Regions from separate parts of the Arthrobacter sp. AD-310 genome, predicted to be linked through region 1. Evidence: predicted binding sites of a transcription regulator. Region 1 holds the regulator's gene; the other holds the start of a gene.

Region 1 (5,995 bases):
ATACCTGCTTCCCCGCCTTCGCGGGTGGGGTGAGTCGATGTCCCGCCAGGCCGGTGGCCAGGTGGGCGGCGCCGCCGCCGGCATGGGCTCCCGTGGTCCCGGTGAAACGAAGATCGAGCTGGACCGCCGGCGGATCCGTACCCGGATGGCCAAGCTGCGGCGCGAGATCGCCGGGATGAAGCCGGCCCGCGAGACCAAACGGGCGAACCGCCGTCGTAATGCCGTCCCGTCCGTGGCCATCGCCGGGTACACGAACGCGGGCAAGTCCTCGCTGCTCAACCGGCTCACGGACGCCGGCGTCCTGGTGGAGAACGCGCTGTTCGCCACGCTGGACCCCACTGTCCGCAAGGCCGAAACCGCGGACGGCCTGGGCTACACCCTGGCCGATACCGTCGGCTTCGTGCGGTCCCTGCCCACCCAGCTGGTGGAGGCCTTCCGCTCCACACTGGAAGAGGTGGCGGACGCGGACCTGATCCTGCATGTGGTGGATGTTTCGCACCCGGACCCGGAAGGGCAGATCGCGGCGGTCCGCAAGGTCTTCAGCGAAGTGGACGCCCGCAAGGTGCCCGAGATCATCGTGCTCAACAAGGCTGATGCCGCGGACCCCTTTGTGGTGGAGCGCCTGAAGCAGCGCGAACCACGCCACGTGGTGGTCTCGGCACGCACCGGCGAGGGCATCTCCGAGCTGCTCAAGGTGATCAGCGAGTCCATCCCGCGGCCCAGCGTCAAGATGGAACTGCTCATCCCCTACAACCGCGGTGACCTGATCAGCAAGCTGCACGAATCCGACGCCGAGATCATCAGCGTCGACCATGTGGAATCCGGGACCCGGGCCGTCGTCATGGTCCGCGAAGGCCTGGCCGCCGAACTGGAACAATTCGCCAGCGATGACTGAATCCGTGGCCCGCGAAGCCACGGAGACAGCCGGCGGGCAGTTCGCCATCGAACTGCTCGACCGGGCCGTCGCGGCGATGGGCGGGCAGAGCCGCTCCGGGCAGCACGAAATGGCCAGGCAGGTGGCACGCGCCATCGAAACCGGAAACCATCTGCTTGTGCAGGCCGGAACAGGCACCGGAAAGTCCCTTGCCTACCTGGTGCCGCTCATCGCCCACGCCCTGGAAAGCAATAAGCCCGCCCTCGTGTCCACGGCGACGCTGGCACTGCAGACCCAGATCGTTGGCCGGGACCTGCCGCGTCTCCTGGAAGCCATCACTCCTGCCCTCGACCGGCCCGTCAAGGTGGCGCTGGTCAAGGGCAGGTCCAACTATGTTTGCCGGCACAAGCTCGAAGGCGGATTCCCCTCGGAGGAACCGTCCGAAGGGCAACTGTTCTCGCTGGGGGAGGACACCAGCGTTCCACATTTCGCTGCGACAGTGGGCGGCCCGTCATCACAGCTCGGGCGGGAGGTGGTCCGCCTGCGCGAATGGGCGGAGAAGACCGCCACCGGCGACCGTGACGAGCTCTTGCCCGGCGTGACGGACCGCGCCTGGCGGCAGGTCTCGGTGACCTCCATGGAGTGCCTGGGAGCGCAGAAGTGCCCGCTCGCCGAGGAATGCTTCAGCGAGCTCGCCCGGCAGGACGCGGCGGAAGCGGACGTTGTGGTAACCAACCACGCCATGCTTGCCGTCAGTGCGTTCGAGGGCCTCGCGGTGCTGCCGGAGTACGACGTTGTGGTGGTTGATGAAGCCCACGAACTCCAGGACCGGGTCACGGGCGCCGTATCCGGCCAGCTCTCCGTGGCCATGGTCCATGCCGCCGCGGCCGGCGCCCGAAAGCACACCGCCATCACCGTTGACGCGTTGAACGCCGCCGCCGCGAATCTCGAACTCGCACTCACGGGCGTGCAGAACGGGCTCCTGCCCAACGGATTGAACGACGAGCAGCTGGACTGCATCGACCAGTTGCGGGACGCCTGCCGCGCGGCGCTGTCCGATTCAAAGGGGGACAGCAGCAACGCGGCCGACGGCGGGCGGCAGCTTGCCCGGTCCAGGCTGATGCTCATCCTGGAACTGTGTGAACGGCTCCTCGCCGCGCGGGAAAACAGGGAAGTGGTCTGGTTTTCCCGCGCGGGCACCTTCGAACCGGGCCAGGGATACTCGCAACCGGACGAAGCCGCGCCGGTCCTGATCAATATCGCACCGCTGTCCGTTGCCGGCCGGCTCCGCGAAGGACTGTTTGCCGGGCACACCGTCATCCTGACGTCCGCAACACTCGCCATAGGCTCGGCATTCGAGCCTGCCGCCGGCGGCCTGGGCCTGGTGGGCGAGGGCGCGCCCGGCTGGACCGGAGTGGACGTCGGGTCCCCGTTCGACTACCCGAAACAGGGCATCCTCTACGTGGCGGGGCACCTGCCCAAGCCGGGCCGCGGTTCGTCGCCGGAATCGCTGGCTGAACTAGAGGCCCTCATCCGCGCCTCTGGCGGCGGGGCGCTGTGCCTCTTTTCGTCCCGGCGCGCCGCCGAGGAAGCCGCAGAGGCTTTGCGGCCGAAACTGGGCATCACGGTCCTGTGCCAGGGGGATTCGACCATGACAGCCCTGGTGAAACAGTTCGCGGATGAGCCGGACACCTGCCTGTTCGGCACCATGTCCCTGTGGCAGGGGGTGGATGTCCCCGGCGGATCGTGCCGGCTGGTGGTGATCGACCGAATCCCCTTCCCCCGCCCGGACGATCCCCTGATGACCGCACGGTCCCGGGCAGTAGCTCAGGCAGGCGGCAACGGTTTTATGTCCGTCTCCGCAACGCACGCCGCCATCAGGCTGGCCCAGGGAGCAGGACGGTTGATCAGGTCCACGGGCGATAAAGGCGTGGTGGCTGTGCTGGACTCCCGCCTGGCCACCGAGCGCTACGCAGGGTTCCTCCGCGCAGCGCTGCCCCCGTTCTGGGCCACGACCGACCGGAAGACGGCGGTGGCTGCCCTGGAGCGGTTGGCCCGGGAAAGCGGTTAAAAGCTGCGGTTACAGGGACCGCAGGACGGATACGACCTTGCCCATGATGGTGGCGTGGTCGCCGAGGATGGGTTCGTACTGGGTGTTCTGCGGAAGCAGCCAGGTGTGGCCGTCGCGCTGCCGGAACGTCTTGACCGTGGCTTCGTCGTCCAGGAGGGCGGCCACGATATCCCCATTGGCGGCGTCTGCCTGGCGCCGCACCACCACCCAGTCGCCGTCGCAGATGGCCGCGTCCACCATCGAATCGCCGGCAACTTTCAACATAAACAGTTCACCCTGTCCCACCAGCTGGCGGGGCAGCGGCAAAACGTCCTCCACTACCTGCTCCGCCAGGATGGGACCGCCCGCGGCAATCCGGCCTACGAGAGGCACCATGGCGGTATCGACGGCGGTGGGCAGCCCGGTCACGGTGGCGGTTGAGTCTCCGCCCGGGGCGGGAGCGGCCTGGGCCTGCTTTGCTGTCCCCGCGTCCAGCGTCAGCGGCATCAGCACCTCCATGGCACGCGGCCGCTTCGGGTCCCTCCTGAGGTAGCCGAGTTTCTCCAGCTGGGAGAGCTGGTGAGTGACGCTGGAAAGGCTCGCCAGGCCAACGGTATCGCCGATCTCGCGCATGGACGGCGGGTAGCCGTTCTCGTTCACCGACCGCTGGATGGTCTCCAGAATCTTCTTCTGCCGGGGAGTCAGCCCCCTTGCAGTCTTTTTCGGCTGCGCGGGTGCCCTTCCCCCGGTGGCTGCTGCTGCCATATTCGCCATGCCTTTCGGTTGCCACCGGGCTTGCGACGGCGCCGGACTGAGTTGCACCCCTGAATGTCAGACCCTGCTGATCAACTTCAAGGGTGGTTGTTCTTGCTTCAAAACTAGGCCAGCCACTTGGCTTTTTCAAACATTTGTTCTAGCGAGTCTCGACAAGGTTCGTCGAAAGATGCTAAAACTAAAAAAGCGTTATTCGAATATGTGTTCTACTCCTGCTGCTGCAGTTCGAACAGGTCGCCGGAATGTCGGTGGGGCGGCCTTTACTGGCAGGAAGCAGGGTTTCCGGCAGCGTCAGGCATTTCCGGCAGCACCAGGCATAACGGGCAGTACACACGGTCCAGGAGGGCTCAGTCCATGTCAGCTATATCCGCACCACAGGCCAAGGGGCCACGCGTTTCCGGCAGGTCCACAAAGCAGTCGCAAACGGCGCCCCTGCCCCCGCTGCGCCTTACGCGCCGGGGCAAGATCGTCCTGATCGGCATCCCGCTGGTGCTGCTGGCGGCCTTGCTGCTGTCGCTTGCCGGCTTCTTCAACTCTCCCGCCAAGGCTTCCGATTCGGCGCAGGACATCATGGTGACGCCAACCGTCACCGTGACCGTCCAGCCCGGGGAGTCGTTGTGGGCCATTGCAGGCACCGTGGCGCCGGAACGCGATGCCCGCGACGTTGTCGCTGAGATCGTGCAGCTGAACAACCTCTCCGCGGCCGCAGTCCAGCCCGGACAGCAACTGTTCATTCCCACCAGCTGACCGCCGCCGGCGGTGCACGCCCTGCGCGAACATTCACTGTCACATTTTCCGGTGGTCGGAACGGCCACTAAACTGTTCGGGTGAACGACCAGCTTGAGCGTCTGAACCGGCTTCCCCTCCGCAGCAACCTCCGCGGGCTGACCCCTTATGGGGCGCCGCAGCTGGATGTTCCCATCCTCTTGAACGTCAACGAGAACACCCATGGGGTGCCGGAGGATGTCCGGGCTGCCATCACCGAGGCGGTCTCGGAAGCGGCCGCAGGCCTTAACCGCTATCCGGACCGGGAGTTCACCCGGCTTCGGAGGGCTCTGGCCGAGTACCTCGGCCACGGACTCGCCGAGTCGAACCTCTGGGCCGCCAATGGATCCAATGAGGTCCTCCAGCAAATCCTGCAGGCCTTCGGCGGACCCGGCCGCACCGCGCTCGGGTTCCCGCCCACGTACTCCATGTACCCGCTGCTGGCCAGCGGCACGGACACCGGGTACCTCAAGGGCGAACGCGAGGAAGGCTACGGCCTCAGCGCAGCCTCGGCGGCCCGCCAGGTCAAGGAACTGCAGCCGAACATCGTTTTCCTGTGTTCACCGAACAACCCCACCGGGACCGGACTCGGCCTGGATGTGGTCGAGGCTGTTTATGAGGCCGGAGCGGAATTCCAAACCATCGTGATCGTCGACGAGGCCTACCACGAGTTTGCGCACGACGGAACGCCCAGTGCCCTGACACTCCTTCCCGGGCGGGAACGGCTTATTGTCTCCAGGACCATGAGCAAGGCGTTCGCCCTCGCCGGTGCACGCCTCGGCTACATGGCTGCCGCGCCCGAAGTGACGGATGCCCTGCGCCTGGTCCGGCTTCCGTACCACCTTTCAGCGATCACGCAGGCAACCGCACTGGCAGCGCTTGAACACCGCGAAGCGCTGATGGCGGACGTCGAGGACATCAAGAAGCAGCGCGACCGCATCGTCGCCGAACTGACCCGGATGGGCCTCAAACCGGCGGCTTCGGACTCCAACTACGTCTTCTTCGGCGGCCTGGAGAACCCGCGCCAGGTGTGGCAGGAACTGCTGGACGCCGGCGTGCTGGTCCGCGACGTTGGAATCCCCGGCCACCTCCGCGTGACTGCCGGCACTGAGACCGAAACCACAACGTTCCTCACCTCACTGGAAAGCATCCTTGCCAGCCAGGCTGCGCTTCCCGCCTAGACTTGAAGTACCGGCGCCCCGCGCCCGCACACACCCCTCCTCCCTCAAAGGACACCTGAGCATGAGTTCCACCGGATCGAACACGGCCGCGGCCAGGACTGCACGCATGGAGCGTGCCACCAGTGAGTCTTCGGTGCTCGTGGAGATCAACCTGGACGGTACCGGCGTTTCGGACATCGACACTTCCGTTCCGTTCTACGACCACATGCTCACTGCGCTGTGCAAGCACTCGCTTATCGACATGACGGTCAAAGCCACAGGCGACATCCACATCGATGTCCACCACACCGTCGAGGACGTTGCCATCACCTTCGGTGAGGTTCTCCGCACCGCGCTGGGGAACAAGGCGGG
Region 2 (5,995 bases), on a different contig from region 1:
GACCTTCCGTGGCTCTCTCCGCCGGCCAGGATTTCAAGTCCAGCCGATGCGGCACCTGGACAAAGCAATAACCCGCACTGCCGGGCCTCACCAACCTCTTGATTCATCACCTACGAAAGGCATCCCATGACACACCAGAGCTTCGATCCCATCTCGCCGGCCGCGGCAGCACCCGCTGCGGCAAAGCGCCCCTTCTACAAGAAGAAGCGCTTTGTGATTCCTGGAGGGCTTCTCCTGCTGAGCATCGTTCTTGGCTCCTGCGGCGGTGGAGGCAAGTCAGACAGTGATGCTCCGGCGCCGGCGCCTGCTGCCACCAGCTCGTCATCTCCGACTGCCGCCGGGCCGGAGTCCACCGGTGCCGCTCCTGCGGAGGCAGCAGCTGCCAGTCCTGCGCCCGCCGCAGAGGCACCAAAGGCACCCGCCGCTCCCACCGTGGGCAAGCCCTTCACAATGGATCTCGGCAACGGCGACGTCGCCAGGATTACGATTCTGTCGGCCGTCCGCAAGACATCTGTGAATACGCAGTTTTCGTCGCCCGCCAAGAACGGCACGTACCTGCTCCTGGACGTCCTCTGGGAGACGACGTCGGGGGAGACCAGCTCGAACCCGTTCTATTTCTCGGCCAAAGATGCCAATGGCCGGAAGGCCGACCAGAACCTGTTCGTAGACGACCAGCTCGGGTCCGGCAAGATCCTGCCCGGCGACAAGTCCCGCGGCTTCATCGCCTTCGACGTGGCACTCGGACCGGTGACGGTGATGATTTCCGATCCGCTGATGCAGGAAGCCGCGCGCATCCAGATCGCGGGGTAGCCGCGCCGGACCTCAGCTTGCGCATGTAACGGAAGTTGGGCTCATAAAGCTGTTTAGCGGGCGAGTTTGAATGTGTCACGCAAGAGCAGCCAGAATTAAGGCAAAGGAAGACCCCCGCACGGCAACGGCCGTGCGGGGTCTTCCTTTTTTGGCGCAACTACCGGTTGGAAGCCTGCACCCGCACCCATTGCAACCCTTTAGGAAGGAAGAACCATGAAAGATCAGCACTCATACACCTGCATTCAGTGGGCACACCAGCGTTTCCTCAGGAGCGCAAAACTCAACGGCGGCGCATCCACGATCGCGGCAAGTTGGGTGTGGTCCTTCGGCAAGGTTGCCGGCCAGGTCCACAACTACCTGGAATCCGGGCACCTCAGGGCCGAGCCACTGCCGGCTTCCCTGGTTCACGAGATTCTGGGGCTGGCGCAGTCTTCTTACGGACGGTTTCCAGCAGGAGATGTCCGCCGCGTCCTTATCGATACATGGCGAGGGCTTGCTCACGTGTACGGAGCAGCGGATTTCGGGAACCGGGAGATGGACCGGCTGAAGATGCTGACCGACTGGGCTGAAGCCATCGAAGCATTGCGGTACAGCGGGTTCCCGGGACTGCCCGGAATGGTGGCGGCTTATGGGGCCGAACGCCGCCGCCTGGACCTCACAAAGCTCCGGCCCGGCCTGCATAATTTCAAGTACGTGGGCGTGCTCCTGGATCTGTTGAAGCTGTATGAACCGCGTCCCAGGCCAACTTGTACCTCAGTTGTGGGGAAACGAGTGGACATTAAAAAGCCAACCGCCTCCAGGTCAGGACGAAGTGCTATGGCCCGGGACGGCAGGAGTGTCCGATTGGCTAAACCGTCAACGGCAGTGCCGGCGATTGAGCTCCACGGCAATTGGCGGGACCACTGGAGCAATACCTTGCCCGAGATGGTCTGAGCTCGGTGGCGATAGTATCCACGCCCGTTGCGATTCTCGGCGTGGGGTGCCTATGTCAACACTCCGGGTCGGGGCGGTGTGTCTGGTCCGGGTCATTCAAACACAGTTATCAGATCAGGTGTCATTGTCGTTGGCGTGGGCTGCCAACAAGGGTTACGAACTTCAATTTCGGGGTGGTGCTCCGTGACCCACTCGGCCATCCGCCGCCCCCGTCCTGCGATGAACTCCAGCGTTGCCTCCCGGTACGTTACGTACTCGTCTTTTGTGGCCGGCATCCCGGAACGCTTGAAGTTGTCGAAGGGCAGGTAGAACCGAACCTCTTCGTAGTCGGGTGTCACGAGGTCTTGAAAGTGGAAGAACTCCACAAACTCCTTGAACCCGTCGAAGAGCGCAAAGAAGTCCGCGTACGCGTTGATGACATCGGCCAGAGGGCTCTCCGGTTCTCCTGCGTAATGACGCCGGATGCACTCGAGGGTCAGCCGCAAATGTCGCGGCCATCGGCTGTGTCCCAGACTAGGTGTCACTTCCTGATATTGAAACCCCAAGTGGCCGACTGACTCTCGGCAATGTCCATGTTCCCTGTGGTTCAGATTGTGTGCCCATGCAGCGCGGCTCTTTTAGGGAATTCTTCCTATGTCCTGTACGTTGCAGTCGCCGACAAACCCATCAACAGAATTGAGATGCAACCTTCGTGGCAACTGATTACGATGAACTGCGCACCGACGTCAAGGAATCCCAGGAGAACTCGCTGGAGGCCTTGAAGTCAGCCAAAGCGCCCGACGCCAAGGCTGTTGTGCTGGAGCTCGATGAGGCTGACACACTGGACGGCCTGACTCCCGGCGGGGAGTTCATTGCCGAAGAGCTCGTTGTGCAGGTCATTCCCCAGGCCGAGGACGAGTTCACCTGCTACTCCTGCTTCCTGGTTCGTCACCGTTCGCAGAAAGCCAGCGAGAAGGACGGCCATGCCTACTGCGTCGAGTGTGTTGGCTGAGCGCTTCTGGCCGGCTGTCCCGGATCACATCTGGGACAGCATCCGGGAGGAATTCACCCTGCCGACAGCTACAGAGCTGGAGAGCCACTTCCAGGTTGCAGGAGATCCCGAGGCAATGCGGCGGGCAGTGCGGGTGTTTATCGACGAGGGTACTTTCTGCCCGGGCTTCCAGCTGAGGGACGGGCTTCTCCACGAACCGGTGCTGTGGCTCTTTGAGGATGCCCTGACGTTGAAGGTCCCGCATAACGTCTTCGCCGCCTGGATGGTCTCTGCACTTCCTGGGGCAGCAGGTGCTGGCTCTGGTATCCGGCCCGTGGACCGGCTGAACAACCTGCCACAACTTCGAGATGCGCTGGCTGTTTTTGCTAACCGGTACCGGCCGGTCGAGAAGCGGCGCTAGAGGCTCGGCCGGAGTCGAACAGGCAGCAGGGTTCTAGTAGCAATTTCTGCTCGCGGACTATCAGCTCCAGCAGGAAACACGCCAACAGGCCAGGAACGGTAGGTCCTCACATGAAGAGAAGGAGCCCATACGATGCGGTCGGAACTGAATCCTCTCCATCGACCGTGTGTCCACGGCGGCCCCTTCTCATCGGCAGGGTACACCGATGCAGAGGTTCCGTTAACCCCTCAATCCTGTTGTTTTGAGATGAGCAGTCGAGGCGCGTTAGGGATGCAGTAGCGAAGCAGTAGCTTTCGTCTTGTAGCTCAGAAACCAATGGAAGCGGGGGCGCTACGTACAGCGAGGCGCCGTATAGTTAAGGTTCGAAGACATATTCACATGTTCATAACTCTGTGGAGAACATAGTTTCGATTGCCCCAGGAGGTACTGGCCGATGAGCGCTGTTGTTGTCGCCGTCCTCGATGTGCACAGCTCCCCGATACCAGGGCCACTGTTGTCTCCAGTGTCTGTGCCGGCAGGGTTTCCCTCTCCCGCCCAGGACTATTTCACGGGCCGCATCGACCTGAACAAGCATCTGATCAAGGACATCACCAGCACCTTCCTCGTGCGGGTCTCAGGCCACTCGATGGCCGGCGCGGGTATCGCCGATGGCGACGAGCTGGTGGTGGACAGATCCATTACGCCTGTGGACGGGAGCGTTGTCGTGGCCATCATTGACGACGAGCTGACCATCAAGCGGCTCCGTCTTGAGCACGGCAGGGTTCGGCTCGCCGCTGAGAACCCGGACTATCCCGACGTGGTTGTGCCGGAACTGGCGGAGCTGACCATCTGGGGCGTAGTTACCCGTTGCCTGCACCGGCTTTAGCAGGCCGTCATGCGTGAGTTGCCGGGAGGACGCGTGGAGCGAACCGCCCTTATTGACGTGAACTCGTTCTACGTCTCCTGCGAAAGGGCGTTTGACCCAAAGTTGGAGGCAAAACCCGTCGTTGTGCTGTCCAACAATGATGGCTGCGTCGTCGCCCGGTCCAACGAGGCCAAGGCGCTGGGCATTGAAAACGGTGACCCTTGGTTCAAGCTGAAGGCCGACGCCAAACGGACCGGCCTCATCGCCAGGAGTTCCAATTACGAGCTCTACGGCGACCTTTCAAGCCGCGTCATGGAACTCCTCGGCAGGTTTAGTTTCCTCGAAGAGGTCTACTCGATTGACGAAGCCTTCGTCACCCTCCGGGGCACCCCAGAGGAGCTCGTGAAAGTCGGCAGAGACATGAAAGCCGCCGTGGCGAAGCATGTGGGCCTGCCCGTCTGCGTGGGCATCGCACCGACAAAAACCCTGGCTAAGTTCTCCAACAGGGTCGCCAAACAGAACCCTGCGATGGAAGGAGTTTGCAGCTACGACATCCTTCCCGCGGCGCATCGCGATCACATCATGTCCCGGGTCCCGGTGACAGGAATCTGGGGAATCGCTAGCCGGCTCGGCAAGCGGCTCAACGCCCTGGGCATCTTCACCATCGCCGATTTGAAGGCAGCGGACCCGGTCGCCATGCGGAAGAAGTTCTCGGTGCTGATGCAGCGAACGATCATGGAGCTCAATGAGATTCCGTGCATTCCTTTGGAGACTGAGATTGCCAGCAAGAAGCAGCTGATCTTTTCCAGGTCATTTTCCAAGCCTGTAACCACCACCGCGAGGATGCACGAAGTGATGGCCATTTACGCACAGCAGGCAGCCATACGCCTGGCCAAGGACGGGCAGCAGGCCAAGCTGATGTCCTGCTTCGCCGGGACATCGCACTTCAACGAAAAGGTATCCGCGTTTCCGTCAGCGACGGTGAAACTGCCTGCTCCGACGGCCGATCCGGTGATCCTGACCAAGGCGGCAGTCTCAGCCCTGGAGGGACGCATTCTGGATGGCGTCCCCTATGCCAGGGCAGGGGTGATGCTGATGGAACTGTCGCCGGCCGGAGCCGCCCCACAATTGCCAGCGTTTGCTACAGCCCACGAGGAGAAACACATCGGCTCCCTGCTCGGGGACATCATGGACCGGTTTGGGACAGGGTCCATCGGTTTGGGTCGCGCTGGGATGGTCGAACCGCCGGACTGGGGAATGAAGCGCCAGGCTTTGTCGCCGCGCTACACCACGGAATGGGATGAGCTGCTGGTCGTTAAGGCAGCGTGATCTGCACTGGACAGTCCAACAAGCTGTTGGACTTCTACGCCAAGGAGTGACACTTTCCCACGAAGGTTCCCCATGGAGGTCCTGTGCTCACACCGGGTTGTAGCGTTCTGACCATGGTCTATTCGCTGGATACAACCGAATCCGAAAAGGAAGTACAGGCTGGATTATGGCTGATCCGGAAGGCCGGCCATCGTATCGAAGTGCTGCTGGAGGAACCGGGACTGCGGGATCCGGAAAAGGGCAGCCGGCTTGCTGCTGTGGATGCGTTGACGCCCTACCAGCCCATGTCCAATCAGCTGTCCATCTTCGACATGGTTGCGGTCGATAACCTGCGCGCAGCGGTGAAGTACAGAAGGCCAACGACGTGCCCATGATCGCCTTATATTCGATGATTCGGTCGGCAGTGGAAGCAACGTCCTATGGGCTCTGGCTGCTGCACGCCGGGAAGGTGAATAAGCAAGCCTTCCTGTCCCTGCGGATCTCCTACGAGAACAATGAAGATCTCGCCAACCTGGGAAAGGTCTTCGTACCCGGGCAGGAATCTGGCGACGACAGCGTCCGGAAACGACTCCGGGAGCTTCAGCAAGCCATCCCTGCCTACAGGAACCATGATCTTTCAGCGCATCCAACGACAACCGATGTCATCTCGAATGCTGACAAGGCAGTACCCAAGAGGGAGACCTTCTCA

Evidence for each region. The regulator LexA, encoded in region 1, represses DNA repair genes until DNA is damaged. The targets are predictions, from matches to a motif close to TCGAACANNTGTTCGA.
Region 2: the regulator LexA is predicted to act here: its motif matches at 3,497-3,512, upstream of ACYQ1Z_RS14120 (LexA family protein).

Annotation. Positions count from the first base shown of each region.
Region 1 covers NZ_BAAHNO010000032.1:34,624-40,618, reverse strand. Annotated here, with positions in the region: gene hflX (GTPase HflX) at 1-895, shown strand, start outside; gene ACYQ1Z_RS17460 (ATP-dependent DNA helicase) at 888-2,945, shown strand; gene lexA (transcriptional repressor LexA) at 2,955-3,689, opposite strand; gene ACYQ1Z_RS17450 (LysM peptidoglycan-binding domain-containing protein) at 4,053-4,445, shown strand; gene ACYQ1Z_RS17445 (histidinol-phosphate transaminase) at 4,526-5,644, shown strand; gene hisB (imidazoleglycerol-phosphate dehydratase HisB) at 5,706-5,995, shown strand, end outside.
Region 2 covers NZ_BAAHNO010000022.1:81,917-87,911, forward strand. Annotated here, with positions in the region: gene ACYQ1Z_RS14090 (coiled-coil domain-containing protein) at 1-71, shown strand, start outside; gene ACYQ1Z_RS14095 (DUF4352 domain-containing protein) at 127-810, shown strand; gene ACYQ1Z_RS14100 (hypothetical protein) at 1,024-1,743, shown strand; gene ACYQ1Z_RS14105 (DUF6994 family protein) at 1,836-2,228, opposite strand; gene ACYQ1Z_RS14110 (DUF4193 domain-containing protein) at 2,435-2,734, shown strand; gene ACYQ1Z_RS14115 (hypothetical protein) at 2,706-3,134, shown strand; gene ACYQ1Z_RS14120 (LexA family protein) at 3,568-3,999, shown strand; gene ACYQ1Z_RS14125 (Y-family DNA polymerase) at 4,009-5,307, shown strand; gene ACYQ1Z_RS14130 (hypothetical protein) at 5,421-5,681, shown strand; gene ACYQ1Z_RS14135 (hypothetical protein) at 5,672-5,995, shown strand, end outside.